Regions from separate parts of the Tropicimonas omnivorans genome, predicted to be linked through region 1. Evidence: riboswitches for the same ligand, from Rfam matches in the RefSeq annotation. Region 1 holds a riboswitch; the other holds the start of a gene.
The links. A riboswitch is a leader RNA that binds a small molecule or an ion and turns the genes downstream of it on or off. The one in region 1 is predicted to bind cobalamin.

Region 1 (4,742 bases):
GCATCGAGGCCCAGCGCCGTGCCGTGCGCCGGCAGATCGAGCTGCTGTCGGCGGAGCTGGCCAACAATCGAAGCTTGCTGGGCAAGGGGCTGGTCCGTGCGTCCCACGTCTCCGCGCAGGAGCGCGAGCTGGCGGTCCTGACCGGCCGGGCCGGTGAGCTCACGGCCGGCATCGCCGGCGCGCGGGGGCGCATCACCGAAACCGAGCTTCGCCTGATCGCGATCCGGCGCAAGCGGAGGGAGGAGGCAATCGCGGAGCTCCGGGATCTGCAATACGACATGACGGAGCTGTCCGAGGCGCGCCGGGTCCTGAGGCGTCAGCTCGACCGGCTGGAGATCCGCGCACCGACCTCCGGCATCGTCCACGACATGCAGGTATTCGCCAGGCGCGCGGTGATCCGGGCCGCGGAGCCGGTGCTCCATATCGTTCCGCAGGACCGTCCGCTGGTGATCGCCGCGCGGGTCGAGCCGTTTCACGTGGACGACGTCCATGTTGGCCAGGAGGTGTCCCTGCGCTTCTCCGCCCTCGATCAGCGCACCACGCCGGAACTCTACGGCCAGGTTGCCAAGCTCTCCGCGGATTCGCTCGAGGACAAGACGACGGGCGCGCATTACTACCGCGCCGAGATCGTGCTTTTGGGCGGCGAGGTCGGCCGCCTGCCGGAGGGGGTGGCGATGTTGCCGGGCATGCCGGTCGAAACGTTCATCCGCACGGCCGATCGCACGCCGATCGCCTTCCTGACAAAGCCGCTCGCCGATTATTTCGCGAAGGCGTTCAGGGAGAGTTAAGGAAATCTGCATAGCCTGTCTCTGCTTGCGTTCGGGCAGCTCTTGATCGGGCCGGGCGCGCGGAGGAGCCGGCGGCCCGTCTGCGCGCGGACGGCGCGGGTAACGAGCGCCATTCTTCCCGCGCGAGGCGGAACGGGTTTGTCCCCCGGGGTCGGCCGTGATCATAAGAAGAGGAGACTGGATGAGGTAAGGCACCATGGAGCGAAGGATATTGAAGGTCGCCCTCGGCGGGTTCGGCGCTGTCGGCCGGGCCGTCGCCGAGGCGCTCGACCGGGGGATCGACGGGCTCGAGCTGGTGGCCGTGTCCGCGTCCGACCGGGCGCGCGCCGAGGCGCGCATGTCGGGTGGCTTCCGCAAGGTCTACCCGGTCAAGCCTCTCGAGGAGCTGCAGGACGGGGCCGACGTGGTCGTCGAATGCTGCCCGGGACATTTGTTGGAGACGATCGCCCGCCCGGCGCTGGAGGCTGGCCGGATCGTCGTCGTCGTGAGCGCCGGCGCGCTTCTGGCCAATCCGCATCTCGAGGAGATCGCGGCGCGGACGGGCGGGCGGATCCTGGTCCCGTCGGGCGCGCTCGCGGGGCTCGATGCGGTGAGGGCAGCGGCAGAGGGCACGGTCGAGAGCGTGACGATCTCGACGCGGAAACCGCCCGCCGGTCTCAAGGGCGCACCGGCGATCGAGGCCATGGGCTTGGACCTGGACGCCGTCACGGAGCCGGTCCTGTGCTACGCGGGCCCCGCCGAGGATGCGATCGCGGGCTTTCCGGCGAATCTCAACGTTGCCGTCGCGCTCGGTCTTGCGGGGATCGGCACGGCGCGCACGATGCTGGAGGTCTGGGCGGATCCGACGGTGGAGCGCAACACCCACACGATCCGGCTCGTGTCGGACAGCGCGACCATGACGATGACCATCGAGGGCATTCCCTCGGACGATAATCCTCGCACCGGCCGGATCACGCCGCTGAGCGTCATCGCCCTGCTGAAACGCCTCGCCGCGCCGATGGTGATCGGAACCTGACGAAGCGAAAGGCGCGGGTTCATAAATCTACATATTGACGCAGCCCCTCCGGCTATCCCAAGATATCCGTGCTTTGGTTCCGGCGACTCGTTGCCGGTGAAGAGGGAAGACTGGTGGAAATCCGGCGCTGCCCCCGCAACTGTAAGCGGCGAGCCGACCCCCGGCGATCCACTGGCTCTATGTGCCGGGAAGGTGGGGGAAGGCATTCGAGCCGTCGAGTCAGGAGACCTGCCAGAGCGGAAACACGACACGGGCGGTGGGCCCGGAGGCGTCGTTCGGACGATATCGGCCGCAGGGTCGCATCGGCTCCTTTCGTGCCTTCGATCCTCGCCACGAGACACGGAAGATCTAAGGGACCGAGCCGCATGACCATCACCGTCTATTCCAAACCCGCCTGCGTGCAGTGTACCGCCACGACCCGCAGCCTCGATGCAAAGGGCATCACCTACGAGGTCGTCGATCTGACCCTCGACGACAGCGCGCTCGCCCGTGTCACCGAACTGGGATATCGTCAGGCTCCCGTCGTGGTGGCCGGAGAAGAGCATTGGTCCGGCTTCCGCCCGGACATGATCGGCCGCCTGGGCTGACGCGTCTTGCGCCTGGCGTTCTACTCCTCCGCCTCCGGCAACACCGCGCGCTTCGTCGAACGGCTCGGAGTGCCGGCGGAGCGGATCGGGCCGGGTGCACCGCCGCGCATGACGGCGCCTTACGTGCTGGTGACGCCGACCTATGCCGATGGCGAAGGTCGCGGAGCCGTCCCGAAGCCGGTGATCCGGTTTCTGAACGACGCCGACACTCGCGGGCACCTTCTCGGGGTCATCGCGGGCGGCAACCGCAATTTCGGTGAAACCTTCGCCCTCGCGGGCGACATCATCGCGGCAAAATGCGGGGTGCCCTGCCTCTACCGGTTCGAACTGGCCGGCACGAACGGGGACATCGCGCGGGTGAGACAGGGACTTGAAAGATTATGGACGCAGAAACCCTCGACCGCGGCGTGAGCGCCAGCCCCGAGATCCAGGGGATGGATTATCACGCGCTCAACGCGATGCTGAACCTCTATGACGACAAGGGGCACATCCGGTTCGAGGCGGACCGCCAGGCGGCGCGCGCCTATTTTCTCGAGCACGTGAACCAGAACACGGTGTTCTTCCACTCGCTGGAAGAGAAGCTCGGCTACCTCGTCGAGAAGGGCTACTACGACACGAGTGTGCTCGATGCCTATGACAGGGCGTTCGTGCACAAGATCTGGGATGCAGCCTTCGCCAAGAAGTTCCGCTTCCCGACCTTCCTCGGCGCGTTCAAGTACTACACGTCCTACACGCTCAAGACGAATGACGGGAAGCGCTACCTCGAGCGCTACGAGGATCGCGTCTGCATGGTCGCCCTGGCGCTCGCGCGCGGGGACGAGACGCTGGCGATGCGCCTGATGGAGGAGATCGTCGCGGGCCGGTTCCAGCCGGCAACGCCGACCTTCCTCAATGCCGGCAAGGCGCAGCGCGGGGAGCTGATCTCGTGCTTCCTTCTGCGCATCGAGGACAACATGGAGTCCATCGGCCGGTCCATCAATTCGGCTCTGCAGCTGTCCAAGCGCGGCGGCGGCGTGGCCCTGCTGCTGACCAATATCCGCGAGCACGGTGCGCCCATCAAGGGCATCGAGAACCAGTCCTCCGGTGTCATCCCGGTGATGAAATTGCTCGAGGACAGCTTTTCCTATGCCAACCAGCTCGGCGCGCGGCAGGGGGCGGGGGCGGTCTATCTCAACGCCCACCACCCCGACATCCTGCGCTTTCTCGACACCAAGCGCGAGAATGCGGACGAGAAGATCCGCATCAAGACGCTCTCCCTCGGCGTCGTCATTCCGGACGTGACCTTCGAGCTCGCCAAGCGCGACGAGGAGATGTACCTCTTCTCCCCCCATGACGTCGCGAAGGTCTACGGCAAGCCGTTCTCCGAGATCTCGGTAAGCGAGAAATACCGCGAGATGGTGGACGATCCGCGCATCCGGAAGTCCAAGATCCGCGCCCGGCGCTTCTTCGAGATCCTTGCGGAGATCCAGTTCGAGAGCGGCTATCCCTACATCATGTTCGAGGACACGGTGAACCGCGCGAACCCGGTGCAGGGCCGGATCAACATGTCCAATCTCTGCTCCGAGATCCTGCAGGTGAACGAGGCGTCCGAGTTCGAGGACGACCTGAGCTACAAGCACCTCGGGACGGACATCTCCTGCAACCTCGGCTCGATGAACATCGCCAAGGCGATGGATGGCGGCGATCTCGCGGCGTCCATCGATGTCGCGGTCCGGGCGCTGACCGCGGTCAGTGACATGTCCGCCATCGACAGCGTGCCCTCGGTGCGCCGCGGCAACGACGAGAGCCATGCGATCGGGCTGGGGCAGATGAACCTGCACGGCTACCTCGCCCGCGAGCGCATCCATTACGGCAGCCCCGAGGCGCTGGACTTCACGTCCGTCTATTTCGCGACGGTGCTGTTTCACGCGCTGACGGCGTCCAACGCGCTGGCCTCCGAACGGGGCAGATCCTTCGCCGGCTTCGAGAATTCGACCTACGCGGACGGCTCCTTCTTCGACAAGTATGTCGAAGAGGACTGGATGCCGAAGACGGATGTCGCAAAGGCACTGTTCGAAAAGGCCGGCATTCCGCTGCCGACGCGCCGGGACTGGGCGCAGCTGCGCGATGCCGTGATCGCCGAAGGGCTCTACAATCGCAATCTCCAGGCCGTGCCGCCCACCGGCTCGATCAGCTACATCAACAACGCGACCTCCTCGATCCACCCGATCGCGTCGAAGATCGAGATCCGCAAGGAAGGCAAGATCGGACGCGTCTATTATCCGGCGCCGTTCATGACGAACGAGAACCTCGAATATTACCGCGATGCGTACGAGATCGGGCCCGAGGCGATCATCGACACCTATGCCGCCG
Region 2 (4,742 bases), on a different contig from region 1:
GGGCGGGGTGCTGGCGGTCTGGTCCGCGGCACCGGATGCGGCCTTCCTGAAGCGGCTCTCGGCGTGCGGGTTCGAGGCCAGCGCGCATACGATCCGGGCGGGGCGCAGCAAGCGCGGCTCACGCCACACGATCTGGACGGCGGTGCGCCCCGGACGCTGACAGCCGTGAGAGAGACGATCCGCGGCTCGATCATCTTCGGGGCCGCGACGACGAGCTTTTGCAGGATGCCTCGCTCTTGTCCACGTGCCCGCCGGGGGAGCGTCTCGTGCCTCGATCCCGGCCGGCGTCCCTTCGTCCCGCAGGGCTTCGGGGGGAGGTGCCGGCTTGTCCGGCATTGTCCCGCAGCCGGATAAGGGCCTCTTCTGTCCTCATGGCGGCATCCGGCGTCACTCGCGGCGCCGGGCGCGCCTCACGCGATGCGCTCTCCCCGGCACCAGACGCCGCGCAGGATCGGGGCGTCGCCGGCTTCAGCAACGCGGATGACATCGCCGCGCTGGCCGGAGGAGAGTGCGCCGCGATCCTCGAGACCGGCGGCGCGGGCCGGGGTCGCGGTGACGCAGGCGACGGCGCGGGGCAGATCGTCCCAGAGCGCGGCCAGCCGGAACGCGGAGAGAAGCAGCGCGCTCGGAACGTAGTCAGAGGACACGATATCGAGCAGATCCGCCTCCGCCAGTTCGCTGGCGGCCACGTTTCCCGAATGGGAGCCGCCCCGGATCAGGTTCGGCGCGCCCATCATCACGCGGATGCCGGTCTGCCGGCAGGCCTCCGCGGCCTCCCTCGTGGTCGGAAACTCGGCGAAGCGGACGCCGACGCGATGGGATGACGCGACCTGGCCCGCCGTGGTGTCGTCGTGGCTGGCAAGCACCGCGCCATAGCGCCGGGCCTCCGCCACCGCGCCGGCCTCGTGGACCGCGCCGAAGCGAGCCTGCAGCGCCTTGAGCTCGGCCACGTGCTTCTCGAATGCCGCGTCGTCCATGCCGCGCTTCTTGGTGACATAGGCCCTGAGCGCCCCGAGGTCGCGGAACTGCCGCTGCCCCGGCGTGTGGTCCATCAGGCTGACGATCCCGACCCGGTCCGAGGGACCGAACTCCGCCATCTCCTCCAGCAGCGTTTCGGAGCAGATCTCCGCCCGGAGATGGAGGAAATGGCTGATCTTGAAATGACCGGCGGCGCGGAGGCTCGTCATATCGTTTGCGAGCGTTCTCGCATAGGCGCCGTATCCGCCCGTTCCGCCGTGGATCGATCCGACGCGCAGCGCATCGAACACGGTCGTGATCCCGGTCGAAGCGAGTTCCGCATCATGGGCCAGAAGGGCAGGGACGTGCGGCCAGTCGACCTCCGGGCGCGGCTCGATATGGCGCTCGAGGTTGTCTGTGTGCAACTCCACCAGCCCCGGCAGGATCATGTCCCCGGCGCAATCGATCGCGCCCGCAGGCACGCCGCCGCCCTCCGCGATCTCGGCGATCTGCCCGCCTTCGATCACGATGCGCCCCGGAAGGACGCGGTCCGGCAGGACGAGCCGGGCATTGGCAAGGTGGACGTCGTTTGGCATGCGGTGCTCGTCTCGTGGTGCCGGATCGGGATCGGCAGGGGGAGGGGGAAGCGTCATGTCATACACTCGGGTCGCGGTCTACTATCTGCCGCCGGGCGGCGATCTGGCCAGATTCGGAGCAAGCTGGCTGGGATGGGACGTCGCGCAGGGCTGTCCGGCGCCGCAGCCCGCCATCGCTGGACTGGCCGAGGTCACTGAAGCGCCGCGGAAGTACGGATTTCACGGCACGCTCAAACCACCCTTCAGGCTTGCGGAGGGGTTGGACATCGCAGCTCTCGAGGAGGCCGTGGAGAGCGTCGCCCGGACTGGTGCGCCGGCGCGGGCAGACGGGCTCGCGCTCACAACCCTCGGGGGCTTTCTGGCGTTCACTCCGGTCGGGGATGCGGCTGCCATCGAACGGCTCGCCGCGTCGTGCGTGACCGAGCTCGACGCATTCCGGGCGCCGGCCGGACCGAACGAGATCGCGCGGCGCCGAGGCGCCGGGCTCACCTCCCGTCAGGACGCGCTCCTGACGCGCTGGGGGTACCCGTATGTCATGGAGGAGTTCCACTTCCACCTCACCCTGACCGGGCGCCTGCCAAAGGACAAGGCGGAGGGCTGGTATCGGGAGGCCCGCGCACGCCTCCCCGAGTTGCCGGTGCCGTTCGTGATGGAGGACGTGGCGCTGGCCGGCGAGCGGCCGGACGGGAGATTCGAGTTGATCCGGCGCTTCCCCCTCACCGGCTGACGCGCCGGAGCGCGCGTTCCCGGGCTGCCCGGATTTGCGGCATTGCGCAGAACGTTCAATCCGTTCCGGGGGAGTCTCCCCGAGGCAGACGGATACCCGGCGCGGCCCGAGCCCGACCGGATGCCATGCACGTCTTGCGCGAGGACACGCCGTCGTCCCCTGCTGGGCGCTTTCAGGAGGGCCCAAGTCGTTTTCGAGCGCTGAGGCGCGATTCGGGGGTGCTAGACAGGACCTGCAAGGTGCCGCTGGAGACAGAGGAGAATTGGGAAGCCGGTGAGAGGCCGGCACTGCCCCCGCAACGGTAAGGAAGCGATGGGCATGGCGACGGAGCCACTGGGGCGAGCAGCCCCGGGAAGGAGCCATGCCGGGCCGCCGGGCCACGCTTCAAGTCCGGAAACCAGCCTTGCGAGAACGTCAGCCGCGGGAGGCGGTGCAGACGCCGGAAGAGTCGCACGGGAAGCGGCATCTGACGGTCTGCCCGCCCTCCGAATTCACTAATCGCCGCGGGGTGCGGCAGGGGAACACCATGCACCACGACCTCACGCAGCTTCTGGCCACGCACAGACCGGGCTACGCGCTGGAGCGACCCTTCTACACCGCCGCCGATATCTACGAGGCCGATCTCGAGGCGATCTGGTACCGCGACTGGCTGTTCGCCATACCCGCCTGCGAGCTCGAGAAGACCGGCTCCTACGTCACGCACACCGTCGGTGCCTACAAGGTGATCCTCGTTCGCGGGGCGGACGGGACGATCCGCGCCTTCCACAATTCCTGCCGTCACCGCGGCTCGATCATCTGCAAGGCCGCGAAGGGCCATGTGCCGAAACTGGTCTGCCCGTATCACCAGTGGACCTACGAGCTCGACGGCTCGCTGCTCTGGGCGCGGGACATGGGGCCGGACTTCGATCCCTCCGCCCATGGCCTGAAGCCTGTCCATTGTCGGGAGCTGGCCGGCCTGATCTATATCTGCCTGGCCGACGAGGCGCCCGATTTCGACACCTTCGCGGACCTCGTGCGCCCCTACCTCGCCGCGCACGATCTGTCCGACGCCAAGGTCGCCCACGAATCCTCGATCATCGAGAACGGCAACTGGAAGCTCGTCTGGGAGAACAACCGCGAGTGCTATCATTGCGGCGGCAACCATCCCGCGCTCTGCCGCACGTTTCCCGACGATCCGGCCGTCACCGGCGTCGAGGACGGCAAGACGCCGCCGCATCTGGCGGCCCATTTCGATCGGCTCGAAGGGGCCGGGATCCCCGCCCGGTTCCAGATCGACCCAAGCGGCCAGTACCGGATCGCTCGGATGCCGCTGAAGGCCGGCGCCAAAAGCTACACGATGGACGGGGGCCTCGCGGTCACGAAGCGGCTGGGGCGCGTGCCGTTCGACGATGCTGGCGCCCTCATGCAGTTCCACTACCCCACGACCTGGAACCACTTCCTGCCGGATCACTCCATCGTCTTCCGCATGACCCCCGTCAGCCCGACCGAAACCGAGGTCACGACGAAGTGGCTGGTGCACAAGGATGCCGTGGAGGGGCGCGATTATGACCTGAAGCGCCTGACCGAGGTCTGGATCGCCACCAACGACGAGGATCGGCGGGTCGTCGAGGACAACCAGCAGGGCATCAACTCTCCGGCCTACACGCCCGGGCCCTATTCGCAGTTCCAGGAATCCGGCGTGCTGCAATTTGTCGACTGGTATTGCCGCAGCCTGTCGGAGCGCCTGCCGGCGCCCTCCCGGATGGCGGCGGAATAACGGCGATGAACGATCTGTCCTCCCTCCCGAAGCGTGCCGTCTGGTCAGATGCCGAGCCGCTCGAATGCGTCTCCATCATCCCCGAGGTGCCGAACACGGCGACCTTCACCTTCCAGGCTCCGTCCGGCGCGCTGTTCGACTTCTCGCCGGGCCAGTTCCTGACGCTGGAACTGCCCTTGCCCTCCGGAACGATCCACCGCACCTACACGATCTCCTCCTCTCCCTCCCGCCCCCGGTCCATCTCGGTGACGATCAAGGCGCAGGCGGGCAGTATCGGGACCCAGTGGATGCTGAACGAGCTTCAGCCCGGAATGCGTCTCAAGGCGTTCGGGCCCGCCGGCGTCTTCACGCACCTGAACCATCCCGCCGAAAAATATCTTTTCATCTCCGCGGGATCCGGCATCACGCCGTCCATGTCGATGACGACCTACATGTTCGACCTCGGAACCATGCCCGACATCGTCTTCGTCAACTGCGCCCGCCGCCCCTCCGAGATCATCTTCCGCGAACGGCTGGAGCACATGGCGTCCCGGATGCCGGGGATCGATCTCAAATGGGTCGTCGAGGGGACCGACCCGTTCCGCCCCTGGACCGGCTATCGCGGCATGTTCAACCAGCTCATGCTCGGCCTGATGGCGCCCGACTATCTGGAGCGGGAGGTCTTCTGCTGCGGTCCAGAGCCGTTCATGCGCGCGGTGCGTGAGGC

Region 2: another riboswitch for cobalamin. It lies ahead of RM543_RS10835 (aromatic ring-hydroxylating oxygenase subunit alpha); the one in region 1 lies ahead of nrdH (glutaredoxin-like protein NrdH).

Annotation. Positions count from the first base shown of each region.
Region 1 covers NZ_JAVRHL010000004.1:261,217-265,958, forward strand. Annotated here, with positions in the region: gene RM543_RS17090 (HlyD family type I secretion periplasmic adaptor subunit) at 1-788, shown strand, start outside; gene RM543_RS17095 (aspartate dehydrogenase) at 1,000-1,803, shown strand; cobalamin riboswitch at 1,861-2,053, shown strand; gene nrdH (glutaredoxin-like protein NrdH) at 2,169-2,390, shown strand; gene nrdI (class Ib ribonucleoside-diphosphate reductase assembly flavoprotein NrdI) at 2,397-2,801, shown strand; gene nrdE (class 1b ribonucleoside-diphosphate reductase subunit alpha) at 2,771-4,742, shown strand, end outside.
Region 2 covers NZ_JAVRHL010000003.1:56,735-61,476, forward strand. Annotated here, with positions in the region: gene RM543_RS10820 (spermidine synthase) at 1-160, shown strand, start outside; gene RM543_RS10825 (alpha-D-ribose 1-methylphosphonate 5-triphosphate diphosphatase) at 411-1,553, opposite strand; gene RM543_RS10830 (DUF1045 domain-containing protein) at 1,609-2,280, shown strand; cobalamin riboswitch at 2,501-2,700, shown strand; gene RM543_RS10835 (aromatic ring-hydroxylating oxygenase subunit alpha) at 2,807-4,036, shown strand; gene RM543_RS10840 (FAD-binding oxidoreductase) at 4,042-4,742, shown strand, end outside.